4 regions of the Verrucosispora sp. WMMD573 genome follow, and region 4 is predicted to be linked to each of the others. Evidence: riboswitches for the same ligand, from Rfam matches in the RefSeq annotation. Region 4 holds a riboswitch; each other region holds the start of a gene.

Region 1 (5,361 bases), 2.2 Mb from region 4:
CGCGTGAGCCTGTCGATCCTGCAGACGGTTCGGCCCGGTGGTGTCATCGAGATCGTCCCTCGGGGCGAGATCGACGTCGACACCGCGTACGAGGTGAAAGAGGCAATCGCCGAGGTGCTGGCCAAGGGGCGGCCGGCCCGGATCGAGCTCAACATGCGGCTGGTCACCTTCATCGACTCGGTGGGCATCAGCGCGATGGTCGCCGGATTCCAGACCGCCGAGGTCAGCGGGGTGAAGCTGGTCGTCACCGAGCCGAGCCGGTTCGTGCACCGGCAACTCTGGGTGACCGGCCTGCTCGGTCTCTTCGGCGCGCCCGAGCCCTACTACGCCGGGGCGGCCACGGCGCCCGAAGTGCTCCCGGGCGCCTGACCGCCGCGACGACCGCAGGGCCCTGGTCACTCCCCGTCGAGGCCGGACAGATCCACGTCGGCCGCCTCGGTGACCGCCCGCACCGCGGTCACCGAGGCATAGCCGTCGGCGAGCAGAGCCAGATCTGTGCCGGGCTGTACCGCCTGTCCCGGCTCCTCCAACGAGGTGCGCACGAAGCCGTGCCCGGACTCGGCCACGGTCATCTGCACCTGGCCGAAAGTCGCCAGGGTGGCCTGGCGTACCCCGCGCAGCCGACCCAGCGGTAGATCCGGCGCGTTGACGTTGAGCACGCTCTCCGTCGGTGCGGCGGTCAGCCGGGGCAGCAGATCCAGGGCGACGCGGGCGGCGGTGGCCCAGTTCCGTTCGGCGTCGCGTACCCGGGCGGCAGCCGCCACCGCGGCACCTCCGCTGGCCGCGGTGGCCTCACCGGCCGAGAGCACGTCCAGCGACACCGCCATCGCCCGGCAGCCGTTCGCCGCGGCGGTGAAGGCGGCCCCGACCGTGCCGGAGTGCAGCACCGCGCGCCCCGCGTTGGCGCCCCGGTTGATTCCCGACAGCAGCACCGACGGCGGCGGTCCGAAAGCGCCGTGTACGGCGATGAGCGCGATGAACCCGGGCGAGCCACCGACGCCGAACGCCGGCACCCCGTCGAGTTCCGGCAACGGATGCTCGCGGACCACCACGTGCCCGTCCTGCTCCACGGCGCTCATCGCGGCGCTGGTGCCGCTCGCCTCCTCCAGCGGGGCAGCCACCACCACATCCAGGCCCCGGTCGACGGCGGCCCGGGCCAGCGCCTGGATGCCCGGCGCGGCGATCCCGTCGTCGTTGGTGATCAGCACCCGTAGCGTCATCAGCCACCCGCCCGTTGTGCCAGTTCGTCGGGGGTGGTCCGCTCCTGGGGACGGCCGCCCGCCGGTTCCAACCGGACCCGGTCGACGAGGCCGTTGATCGAGTCGAGGCGGCCGGTGCCGAGGCCGTGTCGGGTGACGTTGAGCGCGCCGGCCGCCGCGCCGGTTCGGATCGCCGTGCGGACATCGCCGCCCTGGGCCACCACGGCGGCCACCCCGGCGGTCATCGAGTCGCCCGCCCCGCGCGGATCGGCGGCCTCCAGTCGTGGCATCCGCACCTCGAACACCTCGCCGTCTACCAGCGCCAACGCGGGCTTGTCGGCCCGGCTGACCACCACGTTCTCGGCACCGGAGGCGTGCAGGTCGTACATCGCGCGGGTGAGTTGTTCCTCGTCGTCGCCGTCGGCCCGCCGGTCGGCGATCAGCTCCTCGTGGCTCACCTTGAGGAAGAAGACGCCGCTCTCCAGGACGGCCGCGAGGTGCTCGCCGCAGAGGTCCACCACCACCCGGCCACCGTTGGCGCCGAGATCGGCGGCGAAGCGCCGGTAGAGGTCCGCGGGGACCAGGGACGGATGGTTCGGCCCGCTCAACACGCTCACCGGCGCGCGGAGGCCCTCACCGAGCGCGAGGTTGTACAACTCGTCCAGCTCGTGCCGGCTCAACGGCTGGCCGATGACGTCTACGATCTCCCGACGGGTCCCCTCGCGGCGGTCGTGCACGTACCCGCCGGTGCCGCCGGAGTCGCGGGCCACCACCTTGAGGTCGACTCCCTCGCTGACCAGCAACGGTTCCAGGACCTGCCCGACCTCGCCGCCGAGCGCCGCGCAGAGCACCACGTCCACGCCGAGGGACAGCACCATCCTGGCCTGCCACACACCCTGCCCGCCCGGGTGCAGGTGCAGTTCAGGCGCGTCGCTCGGCTGGTCGATGGTCACGGTCAGCAGCGGGGTCGGTGCGAAAATCATGACGCGGCCGGTCACGACCGCACCCCGTTGTCCGTACCGCCGCCGGGTCTGGCGATTCGCTCGTTCATGGCGTTCCTCCCGTTAGCGGACAAATACCGCTTCCTGGTACGACGGTAACCAAGGAGACGCGTCGATGCGCGCCGAAGGGACGGTGCCCCGCCGGCCGACGGGAAAACGCAATGCCGGGTGAACCGCTCGTGAAGAGCGGTTCACCCGGCGCGACGAGGAGGTCAGTACACCGACAGGTGCACGTGGTTGGTGTGGTCGCTGGACGGGTCACCCCGGGCGCCGCTGTAGGATTTCCAACCGCTGCTGGGCAGCCAGATCTGCCGGTACCAGATCACGTAGAGCACCGCGAGCCGGTCGGCGTTCTTGACGAAGTACGCCGCCAGGTTGTTGCCGTAGGTCCGGTCGCCGCCGGTCGCGTCCCCGCCGAAGCCGTTCTTCTGGGCCGCGAAGTCGCAGGCTCGGCCCTTCGGGTGCTCGCCTGAGCCGCCGGAGCGGTAGCAGGAGACGTACCGGGTGAAGCCGGCCGACTTGGCCTGCTTCAGCGCGTGCAGGGTGCGTGGGGTGATGCAGCCGTTGGCCGGGGTCGGGTCGTTGACGCTGCACGACTCCGAGGGCCACGATCCGTCGGAGTTGCGGGGGGCGGGCTCGGCGGTGGGGCTCGACCCGCTGCTGCGCGACGGTGACCGGGCGGCCCGCTCGGCGGCCCTGGCCCGTTCGGCCGCCTCGTCCCGCTCGATGGCCACGGTCAACGCCCGCTCGGCCTGATCCTTGCGCTTGGCCATCACGGCCACCTGCTTGCGTTGCTCCTGGATCTCGACGTCCAGGGCCTGCTTGGTGGCGCTGACCTCGTCCCGGGCCGCCTGGAGCTCGCGCAGCGCGCGGTCGGAGTTGGCGGCCACCGCGTCCAGGGCCGCCGCCCGGTCCATGAAGCCGGCCGGTGACCCGCTGTTGAGCAGCGCCGACGCGGCGCCCAGCCGCCCGTTGCGGTACGCCTGCGCGGCGATCTCGGCGACCTTGGTACCCCGCTCGGCGACCTGGCTCTCGGTCGTCTTGAGTTGCTCGGCGAGCGTCTTCTGGCGTTTCACCGAGCGGTCGAGCGCGGTCCTGGCGTCGAGGTAGCCCTTGCTGGCGGCCTCCAGTTGGGCCCGCAGTGCCGGGGTGCCGCCCTCGTCGTCCACGTCGCCCGGTGCTGCCGCCCGCAACGGCTGCGGTGCCGCGGCGGCGGGGGTGAAGGGGGCCAGCGCGACGCCGAGGGTGAGGGCGAGCGCGGCGGCGATCAGGGCCGCCGTACGGGCGGCCGGTCTTACCGTTGCCACTGCTGGCATGCACATGTCCTTCCGTCAGCCGCCGACCGGGTTAGCTGACGGGTTCGGGACGGAAGATCCCTACCGCTGGCGCGGATACACCCCAGGAACATGGTTCCCCGGTTCGCCCCTGGCGGGCGATTAGGCGGCGGTCGCCGCCGGCACCGGTGGGTGCCGCCTGGCGGAGGCCGGGTCCGAGCCTACCGGTGCCCAGGTGACCGGTGCAGCTGCTGTTACTGCTGGTGTTCGGTTGTTGACTAGTAGAACAGAACAAAAGCGGACAAAAGGCCCTTTTTCGATTCTTCCGGTCACCACTCTGCCGCCCCGCAGTGCCCCGGATCCGATCGCGGCTCGATCTGGAGGGTCGCGTGCTCGATCTGGAAGTCCTCGTGCAGCGCCGCGCGGGCCGCCGCCAGCACGGCGCCGACGTCGGCGCCCGGTCGCACGGTCAGGTGCGCCGAGGCGACCTCCATGCCGGAGGTCAACGTCCAGACGTGCAGGTCGTGGACGCCGGCCACGCCCGGGACCGCGGCCAGCCGGTCGTACACCGCGGTGACCTGAAGGTGTTCCGGAGCGGCCTGGACCAGGATGCGTACCGCGGCCCGGCCCAGGCGCCAGGTCCTGGGCAGGATGAACGTGGCGATCGCGACGGCCACCAGCGGATCGGCCCACCACCAGTCGGTGACGGCGATCAGCGCGGCGGCCGTGATCACGCCGAGCGACCCGAGCAGGTCCCCCAGCACCTCCAGGTACGCCCCGCGCAGGTTGATGCTCTCCCGTGCCCCGGGACGCAGGAGGGCGAACGCGGCGACGTTGGCGAGCAGGCCGAGTGCCGCCACCACCAGGACCGGGCCGGCGAGCACCTCGGGCGGATCGCCGAATCGGCGTACCGCCTCGACCAGCACGTACACCGCCACGCCGGAGAGCAGGACGGCGTTGCCCAGGGCCGCGAGCACCTCCAGTCGGTAGAGCCCGAAGGTGCGTTGTGGGTCCGTGTCGGCCCGCCGGGTGGCGGCTACGGCCGCGAGGGCCATCCCGATGCCCAGCACGTCGGTGAACATGTGCCCGGCGTCGGAGAGCAGGGCCAGCGAGCCGGTCCGCAAGGCGGTGACCGCCTCAACCACCATCAGCGTGCTGAGCAGGGCGAACGCCGCCCACAGTCGGCCGGAGTGGCGATGCGCGGCGTTCGACACCGCAGCATGATGGTGGTCTTGGCCGGCGCCCACCCGAACACCTTGCGTGGTCCGGCGGGCCGGGGACGCAACTATGCCAACATCGCTATAAGTGCAATCGTCGGGCTCGCGATCTCAACCGGTCGGGTCGACGGTGGTCAACCGCTGGGTGGCCCGGGACAGCGCGACGTAGAGGGTACGGACACCGGAGCCGGGCTCCGCGCGGATCTCCGTCGGGGCGACCAGCACCACACCGTCGTACTCCATGCCCTTGGCCTCCAGGCTGGTCACCACCTGCAACCGCTGCCCGCCCAGCGCCCCCAACCAGGCCGCGACCTGGTTCCGCCGGGGCACCGGAGTGATCACGCCGACGGTCCCCTCGACCTCGCCGAGCAGGGCGCTGCTGGCCGTCACGACGGTGGTCTCCAGCTCGGATGCCGGCACCTTGAGCTGGAGCGGGTCGATCCCGGTGGAACGGACCGCGGTGGGCAACGCGAGATCCGGGTACGCCCGCCGGATCTCGGCCGCCGCCACCGCGAAGATCTCCGCCGAGTTGCGGTAGTTCGTGGTGAGCGTGAACCGGTGCCGGCGGCGGCGTCCCAGCGCCTGGTCGCGGGCCCGGGCCAACTCCTGTGGATCTCCCGTCCACGCGGTCTGCGCCGGGTCACCCACCACCGTCCAGGACGCCAGCCGC
Region 2 (5,361 bases), 440 kb from region 4:
GCTGGCCCACCTGGTCGCCACCGGCAGGCTCACCCCGGTGCAGCCGGTCGACGGCGGGGTGACCTACCACGACCCGTGTTACCTGGGGCGGCACAACCGGGTCTTCACCCCGCCACGCGAGGTGCTCGGCAACGCGATCGCGGGTGAACTGACCGAGATGCCGCGTAACAGCGAGCGTTCCTTCTGCTGCGGTGCCGGTGGTGCCCGGATGTGGATGGAGGAGCGCATCGGCAAGCGGATCAACGTTGACCGGGTCGAGGAGGCCATGTCCACCGGGGCGAGGACGGTCGCCGTCGGCTGTCCGTTCTGCTCGACCATGCTCAGCGACGGGGTCAACGGCAAGGGTGCCGGCGAGCAGGTCGAGGTGGTCGACGTGGCCAGCGTCCTGCTCCGGTCGGTCAAGCCCGAGCAGGTGGGCGGTGCCGGAGAGGCCACCCCGGCGGCGAGCTGACCGGCCCGAACACACCGGGCGGGGCGGTACCCCTATCCAGTGCCGCCCCGCCCGGTTTTGAATTGACGTACGCAACTATAACGAATCGGCCGACACCCTTTGTATGCGTACCGTCGCGCAAAGGTGAATGAGCCGTTGGTCGCCTTGATTCCCCACCTACCGTTCCCTAATGTGGGGCACCGACCGCCATGGGTCGTCTGTCCCCGCCCCTTACCGCTCGCGGGACGCCCGGTGGTCGGTTGCAAAGGAGACGCTGCCGGTGGCAACCATGCCCCTTCATCGTCGTGCGCCAGGGCGATCTCGTCCGGGTGGCCTGCGTAGGGCCGCCCGTGGGCTCGTCGTCCTCGTCGCCGCCGCCGCGGTCGGTGCCGGCCTGCTCGCCGCCCCCGCGTACGCCGAACCCTCGGTCGACGAGATCGAGGCCCAGATCGACAAGCAGTGGCAGAAGCTGGAACCCACAATCGAGCAGTACAACAAGGTGCGCTCCCAGCTGCGGGTCAACAAGCAGAAGTCGAAGAGCCTGGAAAAGAAGATCCAGCCGTTGGCCCTGGAGACCGAGCTGGCGATGAACCGGGTCGCCGATCTCGCCTCCCGCTACTACATCACCGGCCCGTCCAAGGAGATCGGTGCCGTGCTGCTCAACTCCAAGCCGAACGAGCTCGGCGAGCAGATGGCCTTCCTTGATCGGCTGGCGTCACAGGAGCGCCGCGAGCTCGAAGGCGTCATGAAGATCCGCAAGAAGTACGACGACCAGAAGGCCAAGCTCGACGCGCTGATCGCCGATCAGGAGGCGAAGCAGAAGCAGCTGGCGGCGAAGAAGAAGCAGATCGACGCCGAGATCAAGCGACTGGAGAAGTCGCTGCCGGTGACCACGGTGAAGACCACCAACTGCCCCACCATCAACGGTGTGGTCAGCGACGCCGCCCGCACGGCCATCCGTACCGCCTGCGCCCAGGTCGGCAAGCCGTACGTGTGGGGAGCGACCGGCCCGAACTCGTTCGACTGCTCCGGCCTGACCCAGTACGCGTACAAGGCCGCCGGCATCTACCTCACCCACTTCACGGGTGCCCAGTGGAACGAGGGCAAGGCCGTCTCCCGTTCCGACGCCCGTCCCGGCGACCTCGTCTTCTTCCGCAGCGATGTCAGCCACGTGGGGCTGTATCTGGGCAACAACCAGATGGTCCACTCGCCACGGGCCGGCAAGCCGGTGAACGTCTCGCCCATCACGACCATGCCGGTCGCCGGTTTCCGCCGACCCGGCTGAGTCGCCCCAGCGTCCGCTGAGCGGTCGCGCAGAAGCGCCCGAGGGCCCCCGGTCAAGTCGACGGGGGCCCTCGTCGTTGTCGGATGTCAGCACCCACAGTGACGGCGCGGTTGTGTTGCGTATCGACGCCGATCGTCCCTACGCTGGGCAATCGTCGGCCGCTGGCAGGTCCGCCCACCCCGGGTGGTAACGGTCCGACACCGCCGAATCGCTCGTGAGCGAGCCCGGGAACCAGGTATCCGGGGTGAATCCGTGCGCGTCACGGTAGGGCGCCCCTTCCCGCCCGAACCCGGTTGGCGGTATGGGAAGAAGGAGTGCTGAGACCGGTGGCAGACCGTGCCCCGCGGCCGCCGTCACCACGTCCGGGATTGTCCGGCCGACCGACGGCTGCGCCGCGTTTTCGCTGGTACCGCTGCATCCCCGCCGCCCTGGCCGCGACCGCTGTGATGTTGACCGGCGGCGCGGCGGCCGCCTGGGCCGACCCCACGGTCGCCGACATCGAGCGCCGGATCGACGAGGACTGGAACCGGCTCGAACCCGTCATCGAACAGCACAACGCCACCCGGCAGGACCTGGCCGGCAAGCGACGGGATGCGGACGCCCTGGCTGCCCGGATCGCGCCGCTGCAACGCCAGGTGGACGAGGCCATGGATCGGGTTGGCAAGCTCGCTGCCCGCGCGTACAAGGGTGAGCAGGTACGGGCCGTCAACGCGCTGCTCGGCAGCCGGTCGCCGGGTGAGGTAGTCGAGCAGCTCAGCCTGCTCGACCGGTACGCCCGGGTCCAGCAGCAGGACGTCCGGCACGCGAGTGAACTGCGCGACGAACTCGTCGCGGCCAAGGCCGGGCTGGACCGTACCATCGATCAGCTGACCCGCACCGATGCCGATCTCGCGGCGAAGCGGCGACAGATCGACACCGAGATCGACAGGTTGCAGCGGCTCCGGCTACGGGCGTACGGGAAGGGCGGCGGTGGGCCGCTGCGGCCGGCGCCCTGTCCGGCCAGCTACCCCGGCGGAGCGGCCGGGGAAGCGGTCACCTTCGCCTGCGCCCAGATCGGCAAGCCGTACTCCTGGGGCGCCGAGGGGCCGGACGCGTACGACTGTTCCGGTCTGACGCTGGCCGCATGGTCGCGGGCCGGTGTCGCACTGCCGCACAACGCGGCCAGGCAGCGTCAGGTCACCGCGTCGGTCAGTCGCGGTGCGCTGCGCCCCGGCGACCTCGTCTTCTACTACCGGGACCTGCACCACGTCGGCATGTACGTCGGTGGTGGCTGGGTGGTGCACGCCTCCCGGGCGGGTCAGCCGGTGCAGATGAAGCGGCTGGACAGCAGCCCGGTGCACAGCTTCGGTCGGCCAAGCTGAGATGGCCGGGCTCGGCGTACCGCCGTAGGACCCGCTCCCGGAGCGGGGCGGGCTCCCTACTGGTGCGCGCAGTGGATCAACGGCCGCGGTGTCACCGGGTGGGCCAGGTGCGCCAGCTCTGCCAGGCGCGACTCGGTGTCGGGCCGCGCTGGCCCTGGTAGCGGGAGCCGTAGACGGCCGACCCGTACGGGTGCTCGGCCGGCGAGGAGAGCCGGAAGATGCAGAGCTGACCGATCTTCATGCCCGGCCAGAGGGTGATCGGCAGGTTGGCCACGTTGGACAGCTCCAGGGTGACGTGGCCGGAGAAGCCGGGATCGATGAAGCCGGCGGTGGAGTGCGTGAGCAGGCCGAGTCGTCCCAGGCTGGACTTGCCTTCGAGGCGGCCGGCGAGCTGGTCGCCCAGTGAGATGACCTCCAGCGTCGAGGCGAGCACGAACTCGCCCGGGTGCAGCACGAACGCCTGGCCGTCGGGCACCTCGACCGCGGAGGTGAGATCATCCTGTCGGGTCGCCGGGTCGATGTGGGTGTAGAGGTGGTTGTTGAAGACCCGGAACAGTTTGTCCAGTCGTACGTCGATGCTGGAGGGCTGCACCAAACTGGGCTCGAACGGTTCGAGCGCCAGGGTGCCCGCCTTGATCTCGGAGACCAGGTCACGGTCGGAGAGCAGCATCGACACACCATAGCTGCCGGTATGCGACACGCGTGTCGGACTACCCGCTTCGAACGTGTGTTCGATAGGATGTCGGCATGGCTTCCTGGTCCGAATTCGCCGCTGACGAGCCCCGACTCGCCGACGGGATCCGCCTTCTCATGCAGCAGTACGGCCCGGGCTTCGGCTACCTGGCCACGGTCCGCGCCGACGGCGGGCCCCGGGTACACCCGGTCTCTCCGGTGATCACCGAAGACGGTCTCTACTGCTTCGTGATCGACTCACCGAAGCGGCGCGACCTGGAGCGCGACGGCCGTTACGCGCTGCACTCGTTTCCGCCGGAGGAGAGCGACGACGAGGCGTACGTCGCCGGGCGCGCCCGGCCCGTCACGGACGACGCCACCGTCGCCCGGCTGGCGCTCGCCGCGCGGGCCGCCCCGCACGCCGACTGGTGCCTCTTCGAGTTCACGGTCGACGTGGCGATGCTGGCTCGACGGGAGCAGTCGGTGGCTGGGCCGAGTGAGCTGGCCTCCCGTCCGGCCGTCCAGGTCTGGCTCGACCCGGCCGGCGCCACACCCCAGGCCACGCGCCCGGTGCCGGCCCGCGCCGGGCGGCATCACCGCCGCGCCGCCTGACCCACACCCAGCAGGTGCCGGCCCCTTCGAAGGAGCCGGCACCTGCGGTACGCGGTGCGGCGGACGCGCTATGCCGCGCGGTACGCGTTCCAGGCGTTGATCATGCGGGTGGCCTGGCCCGAGGTGAACTGGTACATGCAGGAGTCGTACGAGTAGTCCATGAAGTTGGTGATCGGGTCGCGGCCCGAGCTTGAGCAGGTGTCCCGGCCGGTCGGGCAGCCGCTGGCCGGCGATGCCTCGGCCGGGGTGTCCGCCACCTGGTCGCCGCTGCCCGAGCAACCGCCCTGGAAGGTGTGGTACAGGTTCAGCCAGTGGCCGACCTCGTGGGTGCCGGTGTCGCCCTGGTTGTAGTTGGTGGCAGTGCCGCCGGGCAGCGATTCGCTGAGCACCACCACGCCGTCCATAACGTTCAGGCTGTTCTGCGGGAAGGTCGCCCAGCCGAGCAGGTTGTTGCTGAGCGCGCCGAGGTAGATGTTGAGCGTCGCCTTGTTGCCCTGCCGCAGCTGGGTCTTCATCTGCCGCTCGGCCGACGAGCCCTGCCGGATCGGGTACCACGACGAGTTGGTCACCCGGTTGATGCTCTGCAACTGGAACGCGAAGGCGGTCGCGGCACCACCGGTCGCGCCACTGAACGACTGGTTCAGCACGTTCATCTGGGACTGGATCATCGAGTCGGGAATGTTCCCGCCGGCCCGGGTCGTGTCCCGGCGGATCACGTGCACCACCACCGGGATGGTGACCGAGGCCGCAGCCGCCTGGGCGCTCAGCGTGCGTTGGCCAACTCGCTTGGCGCGCTCTTGCAGGATGTCGGCGAACTCGGCCTCACGCTGGTGCACCTGGGCGAGGGTCAACTGGTTCGGATCGTGCTTGACGGTGCTGCCACCCTTGGCCCGGGCCAGGGTGCCCGTCGGATCCTCACACACCTCGTCGGCCGTGACGGCGGCCGCCGCCGGGCTCGCGGTCGTGGTGGCGGCCGGCAGCAGGCCGACCGTGGCCACGCC
Region 3 (5,361 bases), 1.4 Mb from region 4:
GGGGGTGGGGGCGTTGTGGGGGTTGAGGTGGTAGAGGTCGCGCATGGCGTCGTACATCAGGCCGGCGAGGTAGATGGACAGGCCGGGCAGGTTGGCGTCGTACTCGACGCGCAGCAGCAGCCGGGCCTGCCCGCAGGGCCAGGGTTGCCCGTCGGCGCGGCAGCACCATATCGGCCGTAACGGGGTGTGCGGCACCTCGCCGTCAAAGGGGTAAGGACGTTGGGGACGTGGACCCCGCTCGGGTGGGAACAGTCGGCTGGTGATGGCGCCCGAGCCGCCGGCGGTCACCACCGGCCCCCGTTGGCGCGCCACTGCTGCCCCGGGGTGAGCCAGCCGGGACGCCCCGGACGCGGCATCGGCAACGGCCGGGTCGGCTCCCGCATCCAATCCGGCAGGTGCGTACCCCGCCGACGCTGCGGCAGGCACGTGCCGTGCTGATCCTCCGGCACCCCCGTGTCCCCCTGCCAGCCGAGCGACACCTGCCCACCCCGCGACACCTGCCCACCCCGCGACACCTGCCCACCCCGCGACACCTGCCCACCCCGCGACACCTGTCGGCCCCGCGACGCCTGTCGGCCCTGCGACGGCGTTGGGTCATGCTGAAATGGGCAGCGGCCAATGCGTGGTTGAGGCGGTGGCAGCCGGGAGCCGCGCTGCTCCTGCCGCTTCGGCGAGGACTCCGGCAGTAACGGCTGCCCCGGCGAGAACACCGGCAGCAGCGTCGTCGGGCACAGGTGCCAGGCAACCCGGGTACGCACATCAACCTCCCAGTCGGCGATCGGAGGGGCCGCCCGGACGCGGGGGAAGGCGCACGGGCGACCCCGGGACAGAACCGCCCCGTCCCCTGTGGATGGGAGCGGCCCCGTTGCGTGACAGTCTGGTGAGGACGGCACTACGGTCGGAAGGCATCGACGCTGGCCACGGTGGGGTCCGGGTGCCCCGATCCGGCGCTGGGCGGCCTCTTGGCGATCTTGACAGACCCGGTGGAGGGGACATGGAACGCGAGCAGCCTTCCGACCTGCATGAGTTGATCCGTACGCAGCTTCGCCGGCTGCGTACTGCCGCCGGCATGAACCAGGAGGAGTTCGGTCGGCGGACGAACTATTCGGCGTCCCTGGTGTCCGCTGTGGAGGTGGGCACCCGCCCGCTCGATCGGCCGTACGCGAAGCGGGCGGACGAGGTCCTGGAGACCGGGGGCATGTTCGAGGAGTTGCTGCGGACCGCCGAGGTGCTGCGCCAGCCGGCGTGGTTTCTGCCCTACCTGGAGGCCGAACGCAACGCCCGGCAGCTCCGCTGTTACCAGCCGACGCTGGTGCCGGGCCTGCTCCAGACCGAGCGCTACGCCCGTGCGGTGATCCGGACCGACGCCGCGTTGACCGAGGCGGGGGTGGAGCGTCGGCTGGCCAACCGGATGGCCCGGCAGACGGTGCTGGAGCAGGACGACCCGCCCCAGCTCGTCGCGGTGATCGACGAGGTGGTGCTGCGGCGGGTCGACGAGGAGCTGAAGGACGTGCTGGTCGAGCAGGTGCACCATCTGATGGAGCTGGCCACCCGGCCCAACATCAGCGTGCACCTGGTGCCCACCGGCGTCGCCATGCACGATGGACTGACCGGCCCCTTCATACTGGCGAGGAGCGCGGACGGCGGCTGGGTGGGTAATCTGGACACTCAACTCGGCGGCGTCCTGGTCGACAAGGACGACGACCTGAGTGTCCTGCTGTCGAAGTGGGAGACGGTGCGCAACGAGGCACTGTCCGGCCGCCAGTCGATCGAGCGCATGAAGGATGTTGTGAAGCCATGGATCTGAACGGCGCGACCTGGCGCAAGTCCACCCGCAGCGGCTCCAGCGGCAACGACTGCGTGGAGGTCGCCGACAACCTGCCCGGCATCGTGCTGGTCCGCGACACCAAGAACCGCGACGCCGCCACGCTGGCCTTCACCCCGGCGGCCTGGGCGAGCTTCGTCGGCCTGGCGAAGCAGCACCGCGCGCACGCCTGACGAACCCCGAGCTACGTCGACCCGGCAACCAGCATGACCCGCCGCTTGACGTACCCGAAACGGAAGCCCTCTGCCAGCGGGCCGAGGGCTTCCGGGTGCAGCGGGACGATGCGATCAGGCCGAGTAGCCGCGGGTGGCGGCCCAGTTGGCGAGGTCGATGGTGCTGATCCAGTACGACGGGTACGAGGCGTCGGCCGAGTCGGCGATCTTCACCAGGCGGCCGGAGTCCTCATAGCCGACCACGGCGATGTAGTGGCCTCCCGGGAAGGAGTGCCAGCGGCCTGCGTTGTCGGTGACGGAACCGGCGACGTTCACCACGACGCCCCGCCCGTCGGTGATGGCGGCGACGACGTCCGCCTGGAGCTGGTCCATCTGGGCCGGGCTGGCCGCACCGCCACGGATCATCGTGGTCTCGTACGGGTCGCCCTTGACGACGGCGTTGAGGACGCGGGTGGTGTCCTCGGCCGAGTTGGTGCCGGCGAACGTGGTGCCGAGCTGGCTGGCCAGGGCGTCCTGACTACGCGCGACACCGGCGGCGCTGAGCGCGTTACGCACGGCGGCGGGACCGCAGTAGTAGCCGTTGGTCTGGGCCTGGTGGTCGTACTTCAGAACCTTCGAGGCCGGCGGCTTCGGTGCCGCCTTCTTGCTTACCAGGTCCGGGTCCGAGGTGGCCTTCGGCGACGGCGAGGCGGCTGCGCTGGCCGGCGCGGCACTGCTGGATGCCGCGCTGCTGGGTGCGGCGGTCGTCGGCGCGACCTCCGCCTGACTCGTCGCGGCCACCGTGTCGCTGCGCAGTTCGGCGGCGGTCGTGGCCTGCGTGGGTGCCGGGGTGTTTCCGGTGCCGGCGAGAGCCGCTCCGGTGCCGGTGGCCAGGACGAGGGCCACGGCAGCGCCGGCAACGAGCTGATAGGGGCGTTCGGTGACCAGCCGGCGGAGCCGGCGGGAGAGGGTGTGCTTCACGGTTCCTCCACGGGCTGAGGGGAGAACGGCACACCGGCTCCGGCGGTCGGGTCGGCAGCAGGGCGCCGACGACCGCCCGGGTGAGCGGGACAGGCCGTTCAAGGGGTACGCCCGGAAAGGCCGGGCGGTGGCGATGACCGGGGGTCAGCTCGCGGCGATCGGGCCGGCGAGCACGGGCACCGCAGTGCCGTGGAGGCGGGGGAACGGGGGGATCACATCGGACTGCACGAGGGTTGGTACTCCTTCCGTCACCGCCGACCGGGTTAGCTGACGGATTCGGGCGGGAAGACGCCCTACCGCGAGTCGAGGCTCGCGGATTCACCCCAGTGGTGCAGTGGGTCCCCGGTTCGTGAGATCACGATTGAGCGGGTCGGTACGGCGTCGCTTCCTGCGATCGATTACCGCACCGGACGCGCTGACACTACTGGCCGGTCACCTCGAAGCCAACCCACCCTGACCTGCTTAAACATCATCTGGGGCGGCGATTTTCGGGTACCGGGGAACTGCCGTCGCCCAATGGGACCGATGGCATTTCGGGCACCTTCGGGTAACAACCGGACGGCCGGTGGAAATCTCAGTGGAGATTACTGCGGTAATCGCCTTACCTACGATCAGTGACCGAATTTCCGGCTAATGTGACTCAGCTCACGGAATTTCAGCCGAAGCGAGCCGGACGCCAGCGCGGGAGCAGGCCGGGTCGCCCGACGGTGGCCCGACCGGAGACGGGCAGCCGGTTCGGTCGGAGCCGCTCGGCGGCCGCGTACGCCTCGGCGGAGAGGGCGCGAGCCGCCTCGGCGGCCAGTTCCGCCGCCCGCCACAGTTCCCGCTCCCGCTCGGCGGCCGACCGATAGGCCGCCAGGCGGTTGTCACGCACCACCCGGGCGAGGACCACCTCCTGCTCCGCCGGGTGACGCCGGGGGTCCCAGCCCGACCGGCGTGCCAGCACGTCGCTGAGCTGGCGGGCGGTCAGGTCACCACGCCAGTGGGCGGCCATCGCAGCCCGGCGCAGCCAGCGTTCGCGGGACGCGTACTCGGCCGGGGTTCGGGGGGTGCGTGGGGTCGGCAGTCCGGCGACGTCGGCCAGCCGCCGGGCGGCGGCCTCCGCCTGGTCGTACGCGGCCCAGGCGCGGTCCAGCTCCGTCTGGGCTACCCGCCACGCCGTACGCCGTCGCTCGGCGTTCTGCCCGGCGCCGGCTGCCGCGACCGCCACCTCGTCCGCGTATCGGCGCAGGTCGGCCTCCTCGGTCGCGGCGCGGAGCGCGTCCTCGTCGGCGGGTCTTTCCACCGGCTCGGCCGGCTCCGGACGGGCGACCAGCACGGTGAGTACGCCCAGCGCGAGCACGAGCAGGCCCGACCAGATGGCGGCGGCGCGTGGCACCTCGATCAGGAACTGGTAGAGAACGGTCTTCTCCATGTCGGCACCTCGGGGAAATCGGTACGGCGCCGGTGGCCGTACCGGCAGCGGATCGCGAATGGCGTTGCGGCGCGATTGCGGGTTCGCGCGGCGGTGTCGCTCGTTCTGGCAGCTGCCGACGGCGCGGCTGACGCAACGGGCTGGCAGGTGCTCGGCGCGGGTGCGGCACCGAGCGGTGCGGACGCGACGGAAGGTCGCCGGAGATCAGGCGTGCGGTGGGGCGCGGGCGGCCTGGACGCCCCCGACCGGGGCCGCCGGCACCCGCGTGACGCGCGCAGCGACGCTGCCGAGCGCCGTCAGCCCGGACCGACCACAGGCCGTCGGCTGTGTCGCGGACACCCCGGCCGGGTCGGTGGGATCGTCGGCGCCCCGCGCGGTCGACGAGGCGCAACCTCCGGCCGGGTCCGCTGAGTGACCGGCACACCGCGAAGTAGACGTCGCCAGGCCAACCAGGTCGAGGCAGGCGGCCAGATCGAACGGCACGGCCAGATGGAGAGCGGTGGCCGGGTCGAGGGGTGCGGCTTGGCCGCGAGCGGCGGCCAGATCGAGCAGTGCGGGCAAATCGAGCAGTGCGGGCAGATCGAGGGGTGCGGCCAGATCGAGCAGTGCGGCTTGGCCGCGAGTGTCAGCCAGGTCGAGGGGGGCGGCCTGGTGCCAGTCGGCGGACGTCGGTGGTACGAAGGTCTCGATCGGTGTTGCCGTGGCCGTGAACCGGTCGGCGGCGGCCGGGTGCCCCGGCAGTGCCCAGGGGCCGAGGGTGAAGGCGGCGGCGACCGCGAGCCCGGTCAACAGCCGCGCGGCCCAGCGCGCCAACCACCACAGAGGACGGGCGGGCGCGGCGGGAAGCACGTCGTCACGCTACCGCCACGACCGGCCGGGACGCACCAGCCACGGGCGTGTCGAAATCGCCCGGCGCGTCGCCGGGTACGTCGATACGGGCAGGTCAGGCTACTCCAAACCTACCGTCCGTGATGGACGGTCGCCGCTAT
Region 4 (5,361 bases):
TCGGCGAAGGCCCGCCACACCCCCGCAGAGCCCAGCGGCGAGGCGATCCGCCAGGTGCCGTCCCCGGCCAGTTCCGGATGGACGTGCCGGAAGCCGGAGAGGTCGCGGCGGGCCACGATGAGGTGCATCCGTTCGTCGTGGGTGACGTCGTACCCGGTCACCGGACGGCCGTCGGGGCCGGTGATCCGGAACGCGAACTCACCCGGCGGCGCGTCGACCGGCACCAGGGTGTAGCCACGGTCGGAGACGAGCAGGCCGCCGGGCAGGTGCCCGGCCGCTCCCTCCGGGCTGTCGTCGCCCTTGTGGCCGGCGTCACCGCCGTGGTCCGCGCCCCCGCTGTCGTGGCCGGTGTCGACCACGTTGACCGGGTCGGTCAGCTGCCCCACCCCGTACGCCGCGCCGAACACCGCCGCCAGGCCGAGCACGAAGCCGCTCAGCTTCGTCGCCGTGTGCATGGTTGACCTCTCGGTTTCCGCCCACCGGCCGACCGGCTCAGGCGCCGGCCAGCTCGTATCCGGCCTCGTCCACGGCGGCACGCACCGCGTCGTCGGACAGCGGCTGGTCGCTGGTGACGGTGACCCGACCGGCGGCCAGATCAACCTGCACGTCCTTGACGCCCTCGAGCGCACCGATCTCGGTGCTGACCGCGTTGACGCAGTGTCCGCAGGTCATGCCCTGCACCTGGTACGTCGTGCTGACCATGGAGCTCTCCTCACCTCTTCGAGCTGGTGGGCCGAACACCCACCCTGATACCCGCCGGGGGTATCCGTCGCATCGACCGTACCATACCCCCAGGGGGTACGTTATCCTTGCCCGCATGAGCACACCCGCACCGATCCGTGGCTACACCGCCAGCAAGGACCAACTCCTCGCCCGGCTGCGCCGCGTTGAGGGCCAGGTGCGCGGCATCGAGAAGATGGTCGACGACGACCGTTACTGCATCGACGTGCTCACGCAGATCTCGGCCATTCAGGCCGCCCTGGACAAGGTCGCCCTCGGTCTGCTCGACGGGCACGCCCGGCACTGCATGCACGAAGGTGCCGCCGAGGGTCGGGCCGACGAGATGGCGACCGAGATGATGGCCGCCGTGGGCCGACTGATGAAGCGCGGCTGAGCCGACCCGCCGACGTACCCTCACGACAGACGTCGGCAGGTCGGGCTGGTTACCATTCGCACACGATGGCCAGCCGAAATCCGTGCCTCGCGGCCCGAGGTCGCTGTCAGGCGTACGCCCGCACGGCCGTCACGGGCCGGTCCACAGCTCACGGTACGCAGCTGCCTCGCCACGTTCAGGCCATTCGGGCTGCCCTTCCAGATCGCCGTCCGGCAGCACTGAACCGTCTCGCCCATCGACACGTACTCAGCCCTGAAATCGTTGGGAGACACTGAATGGGCGCCGACCACACCCGTTCCGCTCCGCCCACCCCGCCGGGGGTGCGGCGGATCCTTGTCGTGACGGTGGTCCCCCTCTTTCTCGCCACCCTGGTCGCCGCCATCGTGCTCTGGCCCCGGGACGCACCGCGCCCCGAGGCCGCCGATGACACCCCCCGCTACCACGGCACGGTCACCCGGGTGGTCAGCGAGCCCTGCCCGCCCAACCCGGTGGTACCCGAGGGCACCCCGACGGCCGCGGACGGTCCCTGCGGCACGGTCAGCGTCCGGGTACAGACCGGACCGGACGCCGGGCAGGAGGTGCAGACACCCATCCCGGCAGGGCCGGGTGCTCCCCGCGTCGAGGTCGACGACGACATCATCCTGGTCTCGCTCATCGATCCGGAGGACCCCTCGGTCAGCGCCTACAACATCGCCGAGCACCAACGCGGTAAGCCGCTGGTGTGGCTGGCCGTACTCTTCGCCGCCGCCATCGTCGCCTTCGGGCGACTACGCGGTCTGGCCGCCCTGGGCGGTCTGGCCGCCAGCTTCGCCATCCTGCTGACCTTCGTGCTGCCCGGTATCAGCGCCGGCCAGCCACCGCTCGCAGTCGCCATCGTCGGCGCATCGTTGATCATGTTCGTGGTGCTGTACCTGACCCACGGGGTGTCCGCCCAGACCTCGGTGGCCGTGCTCGGCACGCTCGCCAGCCTGGTGCTCACCGGGCTGCTCGGGCTGGCCGCGACCGGGGCCACCCACCTGACCGGTTTCGGCAGCGAGGACGCCACCACCCTGTCCATGTTCCGCGCCGACGTCGACCTGCACGGCCTGCTGCTCGCCGGCATCATCATCGGCTCGCTGGGCGTACTCGACGACGTCACGGTCACCCAGGCCGCCGCCGTCAACGAGTTGCGCCACGCCAACCCGAACCTCTCCCGCCGGGAGTTGTACCGCTCGGCTACCCGGGTCGGGCGGGCACACATCGCCTCGGTGGTGAACACCATCGTGCTGGCGTACGCCGGAGCCTCGCTGCCGCTCCTGCTCCTGCTGACCGCGGACTCCCGCGCGCTGGGGCAGATCCTGACCAGTGAGTTCCTCACCACGGAGATCGTTCGAAGCGTGGTCGCCACGCTCGGGCTGATCGCCGCGGTACCGCTGACCACCGCGCTGGCCGCGGTCGTCACCACCGCCGGACGCGGCGGCGACGCCGGCGTCCCCGGCGGTGCGTCCACCCCCGTGATTCCCCGGCCGGCGACGGACCGGGCCGAGGCGCTCCGCGCGCTGAGCACCCCACCCACCCGAAACACGCCCCCCGCCACCCCTTCGGGGTGGCCCGACCCGGACAGGAGCACGGACACCACATGGTGACACTCCTCAACGTGACCGCCCCTGCCAATGCGGCTCGTAATCGTGTCGCTAGTCACCCAAAGCGATTACGAAATGACGCATCTCGTCGGGTTCGGGGCGTAGAAGCACAGATGGACCGTCAGGTAACCTCACTGCCGGTCACCGCCGAAGGCGCGCAGCGGCGCCTGCGGTGCCACCGCCCAATCGCCGCGAGGCGAGCCGGGGACCCAGGTACGTGGGGTGAATCCGCGAGAGCGGTAGGGGCCACTTCCGTCCCGAACCCGTCAGCTAACCCGGTCGGCGGTCGATGGAAGGGAAAACAGTGACGGCACCCCTACGCCGCTGGTTGACGCCCGTGGTGGCCGTGTTCGCCGCGTTCGCCGTGTTCGCCGGTCCGATGCCGGCGACGGCCGCACCGAACGACCCCAAGCCCGCCGAGCACGACGACGACCCGCCGATGCTCAACGATCTGATCGAGGCGACCACCCGGGACTACTCCAAGGCCAAGGCCAAACTGGAGAAGTCCAAGAAGCGCCAGCTCCAACTGGCGGTTGAGGTCCGCTCCGCTCAGGCCGACCTGGACGCGCTCTCGCCTCAGGTCGCCCAGATCGCCACCCAGTCGTACCGGACGGGCCGGGTCGGCGCGATCGCCATGCTGTTGCAGAGCAGCGCACCGGACTCTTTCATCAACCGGGCCTCGGCACTGGACGAGCTGAACCTGGTGAACGACAAGAAACTGGGCGAGGTCAACGCGATCAAGCTCCGCGCCGAGCAGGCCAAGCTCGCGCTCGACGCCGAGGTGCGCGAGCAGAAGAAGCTGACCAACGACATGGCGCGCAACAAGAGCGAAGCGGAGAAGTCCCTCCGGCTGGTCGGCGGTGTCGGCCTGACCGGCGGGCTGGTGGACGCCACCTCGCCGGTGGCCAGGATCGCGCCGAACCGCTCCTCGGACGGCGGCTGGAAGCCCGAGTCGTGCAGCCAGAACGACCCCACCACGTCGGGCTGCATCACGCCGCGGACGCTGCACATGTACAAGGAGGTCAAGCGGGCCGGATTCAACCGGTTCGTCGGCTGCTTCCGCCCGGGTGACAAGTTCGAGCACCCCAAGGGCCGGGCCTGTGACTGGTCATTGCAGAACAGCGGCTTCAGCCCGTGGCACAACAACGACACCCGGATCTACGGCAACAACCTGGCGGCCTTCCTGGTCCGCAACGCCGACCGGCTGGGCATCTACTACGTGATCTGGAACCGGCAGATCTGGTTCGCGGCCACGGAGCGCTGGAGCTCATACAGCGGCCCGTCAAACCACACGGACCACGTTCACGTGTCACTGCTCTGACCACCCGACGCGACGCACCAGGGGCCGTCCCGCCAATCGTGGCGGGACGGCCCCCGCCGTTCAGGATGGTCGTCGTCGTCGTTCAGGGCCGTCGTCGTTCAGGACGGTCGTCGGGCGTGGATCAGGGCGCGGTCGCCAGCGCACCGCGGAGTTCGGCTGGTTCCGCGGCGACCGCCCGCACCTCGCCGGCGGCCAGTCGGTACGACATGCCGACCACCGCGCACCGCCCGGCAGCCACCTCCGCCGCGAGGGCCGCAGAGGAGTCCAGCATCGTCTCGACGGTCCGGGCGATGTGGATGTCCACGATCCCGTCCAGGTCGTCCACTCCGGCGTCCTGTGCCCGGTGCAGGCTCGGCACCACGGCGTCGACCACGGCACCCAGATGCCCGGGGGGCGTGGTGGCGGTGGCCAGTGCCTCCCGGGCCGCCTGGACGGCGCCGCACGAGTCGTGGCCGAGCACGACCACCAGCGGCGTACGCAGCACGGCCACGGCGTACTCCACGCTGCCCAGCACCTCCGGCCCGACGGTGTGCCCGGCGGTGCGCACCACGAAGAGGTCGCCCAGCCCGCGATCGAAGATGATCTCGGCGGCGAGCCGGGAGTCGGAGCAGCCGACGATCACCGCGAAGGGGTGCTGTTCGGTCGCGACGGCGGCCCGCCGCCCAGCGTTCTGGTTGGGATGCCGCAGCGCGTCGGTGACGAACCGCCGGTTGCCGGCGAGCAACTCGGCGAGGGCCCGCTGCGGGGCACCGGGAAGATCCGCGGTGAGCAACTCGCGGTCCGGTCCGGGCTGTGGACCGATCGATCCGGGTCGACTCATCCGGCTGCACCTCATCTCTGGAAGAAATGCCTGGTCATCCCGGCCGGCGCTGGTCACGGGCTGCCATCACGGTCACACGCGCGATAACGCACGTCAAGCTATACGTGATATGCACTTCATGCATCAGTCGACGCTTGCGTTCGGCCGCACCGGGGGCCGGTAGCGGCGCGAGCCGGGGTACTCGAACGGCGGGTCATACGATGGCGGGCATGGCGAGCACTGACGGACGGGAAAGCGCGCGGAACTGGACTTTCCTCACGAACCATGCGCACGTCCTGCTCGCCATCGCCCGTAACCCCACCGCCCGGCTACGTGACGTCGCGGCGGAGGTGGGCGTCACCGAACGTGCCGCTCAGGCCATCGTCGCCGACCTGGAGGCGGGCGGCTACCTGCACCGCACCCGGGTGGGCCGGCGCAACGAATACACCCTCAACCCGGCCGGGCGGTTCCGCCATCCGGCCGAGGCCGACCACGAGGTCGGTGA

What was found. Region 4 has a riboswitch for cyclic di-AMP ahead of O7601_RS09280 (hypothetical protein). Riboswitches for the same ligand answer to the same signal wherever they lie in the genome.
Region 1: linked by a shared signal. The riboswitch ahead of O7601_RS28415 (hypothetical protein) and the one ahead of O7601_RS09280 (hypothetical protein) in region 4 are both predicted to bind cyclic di-AMP.
Region 2: linked by a shared signal. The riboswitch ahead of O7601_RS07195 (NlpC/P60 family protein) and the one ahead of O7601_RS09280 (hypothetical protein) in region 4 are both predicted to bind cyclic di-AMP.
Region 3: linked by a shared signal. The riboswitch ahead of O7601_RS15625 (C39 family peptidase) and the one ahead of O7601_RS09280 (hypothetical protein) in region 4 are both predicted to bind cyclic di-AMP.

The regions. Positions count from the first base shown of each region.
Region 1 is NZ_CP114901.1:6,282,093-6,287,453, reverse strand. It holds gene O7601_RS28430 (STAS domain-containing protein) at 4-369, shown strand; gene O7601_RS28425 (5'/3'-nucleotidase SurE) at 396-1,220, opposite strand; gene O7601_RS28420 (PfkB family carbohydrate kinase) at 1,220-2,197, opposite strand; gene O7601_RS28415 (hypothetical protein) at 2,413-3,516, opposite strand; cyclic di-AMP (ydaO/yuaA leader) riboswitch at 3,521-3,653, opposite strand; gene O7601_RS28410 (cation diffusion facilitator family transporter) at 3,804-4,721, opposite strand; gene O7601_RS28405 (AAA family ATPase) at 4,803-5,361, opposite strand, start outside.
Region 2 is NZ_CP114901.1:1,558,747-1,564,107, forward strand. It holds gene O7601_RS07185 ((Fe-S)-binding protein) at 1-451, shown strand, start outside; gene O7601_RS07190 (C40 family peptidase) at 705-1,715, shown strand; cyclic di-AMP (ydaO/yuaA leader) riboswitch at 1,907-2,029, shown strand; gene O7601_RS07195 (NlpC/P60 family protein) at 2,042-3,076, shown strand; gene dcd (dCTP deaminase) at 3,168-3,746, opposite strand; gene O7601_RS07205 (pyridoxamine 5'-phosphate oxidase family protein) at 3,824-4,360, shown strand; gene O7601_RS07210 (zinc metalloprotease) at 4,429-5,361, opposite strand, start outside.
Region 3 is NZ_CP114901.1:3,399,561-3,404,921, reverse strand. It holds gene O7601_RS15645 (hypothetical protein) at 1-252, opposite strand, end outside; gene O7601_RS15640 (hypothetical protein) at 285-533, opposite strand; gene O7601_RS15635 (helix-turn-helix transcriptional regulator) at 995-1,807, shown strand; gene O7601_RS15630 (DUF397 domain-containing protein) at 1,798-1,998, shown strand; gene O7601_RS15625 (C39 family peptidase) at 2,113-2,958, opposite strand; cyclic di-AMP (ydaO/yuaA leader) riboswitch at 3,196-3,336, opposite strand; gene O7601_RS15620 (hypothetical protein) at 3,614-4,372, opposite strand; gene O7601_RS15615 (hypothetical protein) at 4,577-5,221, opposite strand; gene O7601_RS15610 (acyltransferase family protein) at 5,321-5,361, opposite strand, start outside.
Region 4 is NZ_CP114901.1:1,996,833-2,002,193, reverse strand. It holds gene O7601_RS09300 (hypothetical protein) at 1-455, opposite strand, end outside; gene O7601_RS09295 (copper ion binding protein) at 493-702, opposite strand; gene O7601_RS09290 (metal-sensitive transcriptional regulator) at 818-1,114, shown strand; gene O7601_RS09285 (YibE/F family protein) at 1,390-2,739, shown strand; cyclic di-AMP (ydaO/yuaA leader) riboswitch at 2,906-3,037, shown strand; gene O7601_RS09280 (hypothetical protein) at 3,041-4,057, shown strand; gene O7601_RS09275 (carbonic anhydrase) at 4,179-4,877, opposite strand; gene O7601_RS09270 (helix-turn-helix domain-containing protein) at 5,078-5,361, shown strand, end outside.